Linked DNA regions of Bdellovibrio bacteriovorus. The protein of the gene in region 1 interacts with the protein of each later gene in a pairwise test. Links are inferred from orthologs where the notes say so. Each region holds a gene or a part of one and is shown on either strand. Other genes may lie near its edges.

What was found.
Region 2: the proteins of AZI87_RS16540 (region 1) and grxD interact in binary tests that used the Escherichia coli proteins (3 or more experiments, as listed by UniProt). The link is inferred for Bdellovibrio bacteriovorus from one-to-one orthologs.

What each region holds. Positions count from the first base shown.
Region 1 is NZ_LUKD01000008.1:407,352-413,505, reverse strand. What follows is about bases 1,786-4,695. They hold AZI87_RS16540 (BolA family protein), read right to left. Parts: upstream 3,451-4,695; coding sequence 3,121-3,450; downstream 1,786-3,120. Other genes in these bases: AZI87_RS16530 (ParA family protein), read right to left, coding at 4,087-4,695; AZI87_RS16535 (hypothetical protein), read right to left, coding at 3,459-4,076; AZI87_RS16545 (hypothetical protein), read left to right, coding at 2,859-3,119; ettA (energy-dependent translational throttle protein EttA), read right to left, coding at 1,786-2,724. Also shown: AZI87_RS16555 (sensor histidine kinase), read left to right, coding at 1-995; more of ettA, read right to left, coding at 1,054-1,785; more of AZI87_RS16530, read right to left, coding at 4,696-5,016; AZI87_RS16525 (hypothetical protein), read right to left, coding at 5,090-5,356; AZI87_RS16520 (hypothetical protein), read left to right, coding at 5,473-5,886; AZI87_RS16515 (RluA family pseudouridine synthase), read left to right, coding at 5,883-6,154. UniProt on the Escherichia coli protein: Transcriptional regulator that plays an important role in general stress response. Has many effects on cell morphology, cell growth and cell division. Acts by regulating the transcription of many genes, including dacA (PBP-5), dacC (PBP-6), ampC and mreB.
Region 2 is NZ_LUKD01000001.1:467,577-472,544, reverse strand. Bases 407-3,314 are described here. They hold grxD (Grx4 family monothiol glutaredoxin), read right to left. Parts: upstream 2,058-3,314; coding sequence 1,755-2,057; downstream 407-1,754. Other genes in these bases: AZI87_RS02185 (LTA synthase family protein), read left to right, coding at 2,371-3,314; AZI87_RS02190 (BolA/IbaG family iron-sulfur metabolism protein), read right to left, coding at 2,078-2,290; AZI87_RS02200 (YgaP family membrane protein), read right to left, coding at 1,544-1,753; AZI87_RS02205 (FAD-binding oxidoreductase), read right to left, coding at 407-1,535. In the rest of the region: more of AZI87_RS02205, read right to left, coding at 153-406; more of AZI87_RS02185, read left to right, coding at 3,315-4,320; AZI87_RS02180 (BON domain-containing protein), read right to left, coding at 4,351-4,731; AZI87_RS02175 (helix-turn-helix transcriptional regulator), read right to left, coding at 4,861-4,968. UniProt on the Escherichia coli protein: Monothiol glutaredoxin involved in the biogenesis of iron-sulfur clusters.

The sequences.
Region 1 (6,154 bases):
CCGCCGGCGGTGGGGATGCGCCCGGAGTCTTCTGGCTTGCCGCCATCCCCTTGGTGATGGGGATTCTAATGGGCCTTCCCGGGGCGGTGGCGGGTTACTTCATTGTCTCTGGAATCATCATCTTTTATTGGTATCTGAAAGCAAACCACTTAGGCCCCAACGTCATTGAAGAGTACGGGGACTATGGCAGAGAAAAGCTCTTCAACCTGGTCACGTTCTTGATCTTTTCCTGCTTCACCACCCATCAATATATAATGGGCGAAGAACGCTTCATGAAACGCCTCATGGAAAAGAACCTGGATATTGAAAACCTTTTGAGAGTCCTGATCCACGATATCGCAAACACCCTCTCTTCAATGACCTACAATCTTGTTAAAGCCAAAGAAGACCGCGAAAACTTAAGCTCACTTGAGTTTGAAAAAATTGAAAAAGCCGTCGATGACATCAATAGCCTTCTGGCCCAAGTCCGCCACCTGAAATCGGTGAAAGACGGTAAAGCGGCTCTTCCGCTAAAACCCATCTCTTTGACTCTGGTCTTGCACGAGGTCTACGAAAGCACTTTGGATTTGGCTCAGAAAAAGGGAATCAAGCTGTCATTGGATATTTCGCGGGATCGCATGCTTATCAATGGCGAAAAGACCATCCTCAGCAATGTGGTGCTTTTAAACTTGCTCAATAATGCTATTAAGTTCTCTCACCCTGGGGACCGTATTGAGCTTAAAGCCTATGCCACGGACTCGCAGGTGGTGATTGAAATCCAGGATTACGGCATCGGTATCCCCGCTTCCATTTTAGGACAGATCTTTAATATCAATGCGCAGACGACCCGCGCAGGAACTCAGGGTGAAAAAGGGACTGGCTATGGCATGCCGCTCGTAAAAGAGTATTTGCAGATGATGGATGGAACCATCGAGATTTTTTCGCAAGAAACCCCTTCTCACAGTCAGCCTCGGGGTACGAAGGTGGTTCTGACACTTCCTCTGGCTCAGCCCTAAAAAACAAAAGGCCCCCTTTGCGGGAGCCTTTTTTTGCAAAACAGCTTGAGCCGATCTCTTACACCATTTTGAAGCGAATGCGCTTCGGAGCGGCATTTTCGCCCAAACGTTTTTTGCGGTCTTCTTCGTATTCCGTGAAGTTTCCAGGGAAGAATTCAATCTTAGAATCCCCTTCAAACGCCATGATATGAGTACAAACGCGGTCTAAGAACCAGCGATCATGCGAGATCACCACAGCAGATCCACCGAACTCTAACAAGGCTTCCTCAAGAGCACGCATTGTGTTTACATCCAAATCATTCGTCGGCTCATCCAGAAGCAATAAGTTCGCACCTTGCTTAAGGATCTTCGCCATATTGACACGGTTTCTTTCACCACCCGACAACTGACCGACTTTCTTTTGTTGGTCTGTTCCAGAGAAGTTAAACCAAGAAACGTACTGACGAGCATTGATCTCGCGAGTTCCCAATTGGATCACGTCTTGACCGCCAGAAAGCTCTTCAAAGATCGTTTTATTCGGATCCAAAGTTTCACGCGTTTGATCGACGTAAGCGATTTTCACTGTCTCACCGACTTTGAAACTTCCAGAATCTGGATTTTCTTTACCCGTGATCATACGGAACAATGTCGATTTACCCACACCGTTCGGTCCAATAACACCCACGATCGCGCCGCGAGGAATCGTGAAACTGACGTCGTCCAAAAGAACTTTGTGATCGTAAGCCTTCGTGATGTTTTTCGCCTCAACGACGATATCACCCAAACGAGGTCCTGGTGGGATGTAGATAGACATCTCTTGGATTTTCTCTGGAGAGGCTTCTTTCAATAGATTTTCGTAGTTCGAAATACGCGCTTTCGACTTCGCCTGACGTGCTTTCGCCCCTTGACGGATCCAATCCAACTCGCGCTCTAAAGTTTTCGCTTTGCGAGCTTGGTCTTTAGCTTCATTTGCCTGACGCTTGTCTTTTTGTTCTAGCCAAGACGTGTAGTTTCCTTTCCAAGGAATGCCTTCACCGCGATCAAGCTCTAAGATCCAGCCCGCCACGTTATCTAGGAAATAACGGTCATGCGTGACTGCGATCACAGTTCCTGGGAACTTCGAAAGATATTGTTCAAGCCAAGCCACTGATTCTGCGTCCAAGTGATTCGTCGGCTCATCCAGCAATAAGATGTCTGGTTCAGACATGATCAATCTTGCCAAAGCCACACGGCGCTTTTCACCACCCGAAAGGTTTGTCACAGGAAGATCGCCATCTGGACAGCGAAGAGCATCCATCACGATTTCGATTTTCTGATCAACATCCCAAGCTCCCAAAGCTTCCAATTTTTCTTGGATCGCCCCTTGCTTTTCAATCAGCTTATTCATTTCGTCTGGATCCAAATCGGGATCAGAGAATTTGTCATTGATCGCGTTGTATTCGCCCATCAACTTTGGCAACTCGCCCATGCCGGCAAAGATATTTTCTTTGACCGTCAATGCGGGATCCAAGTGCGGTTCTTGCTCGAAGTAACCAACTTTCATTGTTTTGGATGGGAAAGCTTCACCGAGGAAGTCCTTATCCACACCTGCCATAATTCTAAGCAAAGTCGACTTACCAGAACCGTTCAAACCAAGAACACCGATCTTTGCGCCATAGAAGTAAGAAAGGTAAATATCCTTCAACACGTATCTTTGTGGAGGATATACTTTACTTACGCCCTTCATTGTGTAGATAATCTCTTGAGACATGATGTCACACTCCTAAAAGAGAGTATCTTTACCAGGCTAAAAATACTTGTCAAATGGAGTTCCATTTATGAAACTGTCGCCCCTGTGCATGAAGCACTTTCGGCAAACAAAATAAGCAGATTGTAATTAGCATAATGAGTGACGACGTCTTAGAGAAACAATCGAATACGCTCTTAGAAGCAGCGGCCGCCCGTTCGGAGACCTCCGAAAAGCCCTCTTCTTCGCGCAAATCGCTGTTTGGAAACCTGAATAAGGATCTAACCGAAGCACTGAATAGCTGGGACACTCTGACAGAACAGATGTCCAATCGCATCTCTCCTGAAGAAGAGCAGCTTCGTGAAGTCAAAAGACTTCTGGGCGAACTTAAATCCAAACTGAACGAATTCGCCGATTAATTTATTTTCTGTCGTGTTTGCTGCCCCCAAGACATTCCGGGGACTCGAAATTCAAGGCTGTTTTTTGCTTTTCCCATTCTTCTGGCGTCAAAGTTTTCTGCGTCAAGGCGTGAAGACCGCTTTGCAACTCTTCTTTTAAAAGCTCGTTAATCATTCTTTGGCGGTCAATACGGGATTTTCCCGTGAACTTCTCAGAGACCACCAAAACTTTGAAATGAGTCTCGCTGCCGGGAGGAACAGAATGCATAAAGCTCTCGTTTTCGATTTCCATATGGATCGGAACGAGAGCTTTGCTTAAAATATCATTCAAACGAGTAGCACGTGTGGACATGAAACCTTTTATTTTTTATCGATCTTGGATTTTACGTAGTCCAAACCCATTTTCGCCATGACGAAAACGCCTTTTTCTTCCAGCTTCTTTTCCACATCTTTGGCTGTACGTAAAGCTTTTGCAGCTGCCATTTGCGCCAAAGGATGCCCCACTGGAAGGCCTTCAAACTGACCGTCGTGAACCCATTCGTCAGCCACGGTGTCAGCAAGTTCCATGACTTTGGGAGCTTTCATGCGGATCAATTCGCTGCCGTAGAATTCTAAGTGAACTTTTTGGGGGCCTTCGCCGTTAGAAGACATCATATCCTCATGAGACGTGTCTTCGTCAGAAACGCGATGAGCTTCCACCGTGATTTCTTCCGGACGAACACCTTCGTTTTGCGCTTCGGTATTGATAGCATCTGCCTCTTCGATCGTCACTTCCGCTTCGTCGACGATCACACCGGCGTCGTTCATGATCGCCGCAGTTTCCATCTCGATGTTTTCTTCATCGTGAAGAGCCTCATCAGCTTCCATTTCATGATGAGGGCGACGCTTTGGTGCGTGCTTATCATGGTGGTGAGCTTTTTTGTGCCCGCCTTTAGATGAATGTTTCTTTTTACCGTCGTAGTGCTTAATTTCTGGCATGTGACACCTCTTAGACAAATCCTAACATTTCTCGAGTGACAAAATCATAATCCGCTTTGGCTGGGGACTTTCCAGCAAACAATCCCTTGCCGGAACGCACGGTGTTTTTCACCTCGGATGAAGTTCTAATATACCCCTTCATCAGGCAATCCTCAAAAGATTCGATGCATTTCTGTAAAAGTTCATGACTGGTGTTTTCACGACCATCAAACTTTGTGAACAGGATTTTTTTCGTAAATTCCAAGTCGAAGTCCTGTTTGATATCGTCTAATTCGCTCAAGTTCTTCTGCAAGCCTAAGAACGCGAACTTATCAGGATTCACCGGTAAAATGACCTCATCGGAAGCCACCGTCACAGCTGTATTCACCGCACTTAAAGCCGGGGCCGTGTCGATTAAGATCAGGTCGTAGCGGTGTTTGATTTTTTCTAAAGGAGCTTTCACCATTTGCGCCCAATTGCGGTTGGAGTTCATCAGAACTCTTTCTAAAACCGAATTGTTCAAAGAAGAAGGAATCAAATCCACGTGAGGCTCAACAAAGCGAACGCACTCTTCAATGCTTTTGCGCTTTTCAGCGATATCCACCCAAACCGGAAGGCTTTCGTCTTCTACGCCTAGGGCAAAACTCAGATTGGCTTGCTGATCTAAATCAACGAATAAAACGCGCGCGCCATACATCGCTGCTCGCAAACCCATGTTCAAAACAGAAGTGGTCTTCGCCACCCCGCCTTTTAACATTTGCACGGAGATGACTTTTTGCGGGTACTTAAAACCTTCAGCCAGCAAGAGTGTACGAACCTCTTCGGGCATAAGCCAAGGCGACTTGATTTTTTTATGCAGATGTTTTTCCGCCTTCTGCTTTACTTCGGAAGGGGCTATTTCCATGAAAGAGGCCAAATCACTGAGTGTGATGCAAAACTCCTGTTGCGCCAATGCTGACATCAGAAACCTCCTGGTGAATCAAGCCTACCCAGAGGTGTTCCTTAGCGCAAGAGCGGCGCACAGAGTTATTCTGTTAGATTTCTGGTGGCGCAAAATCCTCAAGGTGCTTTGATTCCTCCATCAGAAGGGAACGCATCTCCTCGACATCGAAGCGATAAGACCAAAGAAGCTGCTCACGCATTTTACGCAGTTGCCAGATTTGTTCTGGGGTCAAAGGATGAAGACCTTCGATCATTCGGCGCAGATGCAGGTCTACTTCGCGCTTAAAGTCGCCATAATCCAGATCGTCTTCATGATAGTTGTCTAAAAAATGCAAAAACTCTTGGACGGCAGGACTCATAATCACCCCCTGCCACCTATTGTTGCATTTTCTTATATCTCCCTCCTGGGTATACATCCGTCTCTTGCTAAGAATCAGCTCTCAAGACTATCCTTAGACTTACAGAAAGGACATGTATGGCTCCGGAATTGGCAGCAGCTTATGTCATCGGATGGATTCCTTCGGCAGGGGTGACGGGTCTGCAAATCTGGCTTCATCGCAGGAAAGTCCAACGTCCCACGTACCGAAAAATGCAGGCGAACTTGCGCAAAGCCGGGCTGCTTTGGCGTGAGTCGCGCTCGGATCTAGAGCCCTTTCAAGAGGGAAAAGAGGATCAGGATCTCAAAGCCTACGAAAAAAATCTGCTCTTGATGGGTAGTTTTTTCCTATTTTTAAGCTGGCTGGGGTTCTTCTTTAACCTGCTCGTCTTAATTTCCGTGCATTCTTTGGCGGTCTCCCGTAAAGAAAGGTTTCTATTTTCCAGTGCTTTGACCGAACAGGATCTTCTTGTCGAGCAAGTGCAAGAGATTCTGAAGGAGTCCCCGACATGAAACCCGTGAACAAACTGCCTGTTATTGAAAAATCAAAACACTGGCTGATTATCAATAAACCCACTGGCATTTCCGTGCACAATGAAGCTGGCGACGTTCGCAGCGTTCTAAAAAAACAACTTCATCCGGGGACTTTCCACGACATCTATCCTGTACACCGTTTGGATAAAGAAACCAGCGGTCTTTTGGTTGTCGCGACAGAGCAAGAGACAGCAGCCGCCCTTTCTGAACAGTTTCAAACTCACAAAGCAGAAAAAATGTACTACGC
Region 2 (4,968 bases), on another replicon or contig:
TTAGCCCTAGGAAGCTATTCGGAATATTCAGAAAATTTCTCGAAGTAAAACTATGCAATGTCGTGATAGTTGCTCCATCTTCATCCGCGGCAACGTCTTTCGTCCGTTGTTGAGACGTTGTTTACCCCCGGGGATGTGAGCTTATTCTTATCTTATATGACTTTTCCCGGATTCATAATCATGTCGGGATCAAACACTTTTTTGATTGATCGCATGATTTCAATCTCGGCTTCAGAGCGGGTGTAAGAAAGGAAAGATCGTTTTGTCATACCGACACCGTGTTCAGCAGAAATGGATCCCTTATACTTTTTTACCGTCTCAAAAACCATGATGTCGACTTTGCGGCACTCTTTCACGAACTCTTCTTTTGTCATTCCCGCAGGACGCAAAATATTGATGTGCAAGTTACCGTCACCGATGTGACCAAACCACACGACTTCCCAAGTGGGGTAGGCTTGCGCCAAAACTTTGTCTAAGTCATCCATGAACGGTGGCACTTTTGAAATTGTGACGGCGATATCATTCTTGTAGGGAGAATACTTTGCCAAAGACTCAGAGATGTCTTCACGGTAGCGCCAAAAGGTCGCCGCTTGAACGTCGGATTGACTGATGACTCCGTCAATCACCCAACCTTCTTCTAAGCATTTTTCAAAAACGCCCAAAGCATGTTCTTCATCTTGCTCGTTGCGAGCTTCCACTTCAGCTAACACATAAAAAGAAGCTTTGGTTTCTAGCGGAGCCGGCAGGCCGGTGTTTTCTAAAACCTTGTTCAAAGCTTTGTCCGAGAACATTTCAAACGCTACTAGTGAAGTCTTGGTTTTAAATTCCGCAAAGACTTTCATAACGGCATCAAGACCACTGACGGCCATCACCAACACCTTCATAGGTGGGGGCGCAGGAGCCAAACGGATTGTCGCTTCAACGATAAAACCTAAAGTTCCTTCAGAACCGATGAACAAGTGGCGAAGATCGTAGCCTGTGGCATTCTTAACGAGGCCATTATTCAGTTCAAGAACCTCACCAGAACCCGTCACCACTTTCAGTCCGATGATCCACTCGCGAGTCAAACCATAACGAACGACTTTGATGCCGCCCGCGTTGGTTGCGATATTGCCGCCCATTTGCGACGAACCTGTCGCCGCAAAATCAACGGGATAGAAAAGATTTTTAGAGTGAGCGAACTCTTGTAAAGCTTCAGTGACAACACCGGGTTCGATCACAACAGATTGATCCACTGAACTGAACTCTTTGATTTTGTTCATTTGGTCAAAAGAGACAACGACTTCACCTTGAGAAGCCACAGCAGATCCTGAAAGACCTGTACGTCCGCCAGAAGGGACCAGAGCGACTTTGTTTTTGCGGGCCCACTTTACAATAGCTACAACATCGTCGGTGCTGCGAGGAAAAACAATCGCAGTGGCTTTGATGTCGAAATAAGTCGTCCAGTCCTTACCCCAGTATTTGAGGCTTTCCTCGTCGGTTTTGATTTGGTCTTTTTGCAAAAAACTTTCAAGTTCGATGAGGGCCGTGGACATACAACATCCTATTCTTCGTCAGGAATCGCGCGATGATAATCTTTCAGAGTTCTTATTCTAAAGAAGGCGTAGACAGGACACAAGCCCCAAGCAGCGGTGATGAGGCCATACAAACCGATGTAAGCCCAAAAGGGACCGCCGGCGATGGCGTACGCAGTTAAGAATACGCCAATAACAAACCTTAAAATGCGGTCCCAAACGGCAACATTACATCTCATGTTATTTTAGAAGCTCTTGCAGCTCTCCAGATTGGTACATTTCCATCATGATATCGCTTCCGCCCACCAATTGTTTGTTGATGTAAAGTTGCGGAATTGTCGGCCAGTTGCCGTATTCTTTGATACCTGAACGGATTTCTTCGTCTTCAAGAACATTCACGTCATGGAATTGAACGCCGATGTCTTGCAAGATCGCGCAAGCACGTGCAGAAAAACCGCACATAGGGAATTGTTGAGTGCCTTTCATGAAAAGCACGATTTTGTTTTGATTTAGAATGGAATCAATTCTTTCATGAGTTGTCATGGGAACCTCTTTTAAAAAACTTACTTAATCTTAGTCTTGATTGAGAGTGCGTGAACCTCGCCAGTCTTTAATTCTGGACCAAAGCAAGCCATCACATGCTGATGCTGTTGAATGCGAGTCATCCCCGCGAACACAGGGCTTTCCACGAACACCTCATAGTGATCTTGAGTGCCTGTAAGATCGTAAACTTCGATCTTCGCGCCTTGGTAGTGAGATTCTAATCTTTCTTTCATTTGTTCTGGTGTCATAGAGGGGGAAAGTAGCAGAGGCACAGAGCTAAGTCCACTTGAATGACACGGGCGGTCGATGTACTATGGGCGATATGTTTGGACCGACGTCACGGCTGCTAAAAGTCTTTGCTTTAGCGCTCTTAGCCCTGCTTTTTTATTTCTTCGCACGCGTAGAGTTTCTGCTATGGAATTGGAGCCTTTTTAAATCCAAGGCAGTTTCAGACATTCTGTGGTCCTTCATTGTCGGTCTGCGCTTTGATATTTCGGCGGTCTTAAGCCTTTCCGCCCCTTTGATTTTAGCCGCCATGGTTCCGTGGCCTCGCAGCTGGCAAAAAGGGTGGCAGTGGCTTTTGGCTTTGGGTTTCACGGTCCTGCAGATCCCTCTTTTTATTTTAAATCTGGGCGATACGGAGTTTATTAATTTCGTGGGCCGCCGCTTTACTTATGACAGCCTTTTTATTATGGGCGAGTTGCAGGGGAAGATCTGGAATTTTATTTCCAGTTATTGGATTTTATTTCTGATCAACACCGCTTTGGTGGTGTTATTTGTTTTCGCGATCTTCCGTCTTAGTTTTAAAGAGCAAAAAGGCGTTTACTGGACAGGGCAAAGAAAAAAGCCGCTGGGGTATTGGCTATCGCACGCCTTCTTGTCGTTCGTAGCGATTGTGATTTCGGTCATAGGAATTCGCGGAGGTTTGCAAAGTAAGCCTGTGAATTTTGTCAGTGCCAATGTGTTTTCAGCGCCGTTATTAAATAATCTCGTTTTAAATTCGTCTTTTACGTTTATTAAAAGTTACGGCGCCCAAGGGCTTAAACAGGAAAAGTACTTTGAAAATAAAGACGACATGTTAAGACACTTAAATGGTGCTTACGTCGGTTCAAAATTGGAAGGACTTCGTTCGCCAAAACCTCAGAATATCGTTTTGATTATTTTGGAAAGTTTTGGGGAGGAGTACTTAGGCCCTGTGAATGGCAAAAGCTATACGCCCTTCATGGATTCTTTAATGGAAAAATCTTTGGTCTTTAAAAACGCCTATGCCAACGGTCGTCGTTCGATCGAAGGTGTGGGCGCGGTGATGGCGGGGATTCCAGCCTTGATGAGCGAGCCTTTTATCTCCTCACACTTCACTTCCAATTACTTTTTGGGTTTGGGCACTTTGCTTTCGCAAAAAGGCTACTCGACGAGTTTCTTCCACGGCGGTCATAACGGTACGATGTATTTCGACTCTTTTATGCAAAGTGCAGGTGTGGAAAAATACTTTGGTTCAAAAGAATACAATAATCCTTCCGATGACGATGGCGTGTGGGGGATTTGGGATGAGCCCTTTTTGCAATGGATGCTGGTGCAACTGGACTCTGTGCCTCAGCCTTTCATGACTTCGGTTTTCACACTTTCTTCGCACCAACCTTTCAAAGTTCCGGCGCAGTACAAGGATCAATTTCCTGAAGGGCCGATAGAGATTCTAAAAACAGTTGCTTACACGGACTTCGCTTTAAAAAAATTCTTTGAAGAAGCGGCTAAGAAACCTTGGTACAAGGACACTCTTTTTATTGTGACGGCCGATCATACGTCCATGCACTATCGTAAAGAGTATGAAAATGACCTGGGCAGCTACCGTATTCCTCTTTTCCTGTACCATCCTTCATTCAAATTTCCTCAAGTGGATACCGAAAAAATTGTTCAGCAAATTGATATTCCTCCGACAGTTTTGGATTTTTTAGGCATTCCTGAAAAAGATAAGAACTATTTAGGAAGTTCGATGTTCGTGGACGGGGACAAGTCGGCGGTGAATTTTATTGATGGACGTTATCTTCTTTTTGCCAATGACTTTTACCTGCGTTGGACGCCAGGGCATAATGAGCCGCAGATGTATTCTTTATTAGACCGTGATGGTGTTAAAGAACTGCAGGGCTCTGAAATCAGCGCTGATCAACAGGCTCGCAAACTTGCATTGGAGCAAAAGCTGAAAGCCACTATTCAGTATTTCAATGAAGGTATGTGGGACAATAAGCTTTATTATCCTACACGCTAGTACTGAAGCATTTAAGATGACGGCCACGAATCAGTGCTGCTGGCGAATTTCAAGATTGTTAATGACGCTTTTAACGCCCGGGATGTGTCTAGCGCAGACTAGAACTTCTTCAAGCGCTTCGCTCAAAATAGGCCCGCTTAAAGTGATGCTGCCTTTTTCCACCTGCACTTGAATTTCTTTTCCCGGCCCCAGGATTTGGCTTAATTCCGAAAACACCTTCATTTGCAAGCGGTCGTCGCGGGTTGTTCCGGTGCGGAAATATTCCTTCGCGTCAGCTGTAATCCTTTTGCCGGATTCGCTTTGAGTGAAATAGACATACGCCGCTCCGACTGCGGCTCCGGCAATCAACCACGGCCACAGACTTGATTTTTCTTCGGTCATTTCTTCCAATCCTTCAATCATATCTTCCATGGCGAATCCTTTTGATAGCTCGGGCGTTTCTCAAAGATTGCGGCAAAGAGCGTTCGAATTGAATCAAAAAGGAGAGTGCGTGATTAAGATCATGAAGCCCCGTGTGTAATTACAAGGTTTGGTGTGCAGTCACAGACTTTCAGAAAATTTTTGTAAGGTTTTCTGGAAAAGGTCCTGATGATGCATATCAAACGTCTCTTGCGCGTGCACAGAAGCTTTTTGAATCCGGTCCACGCG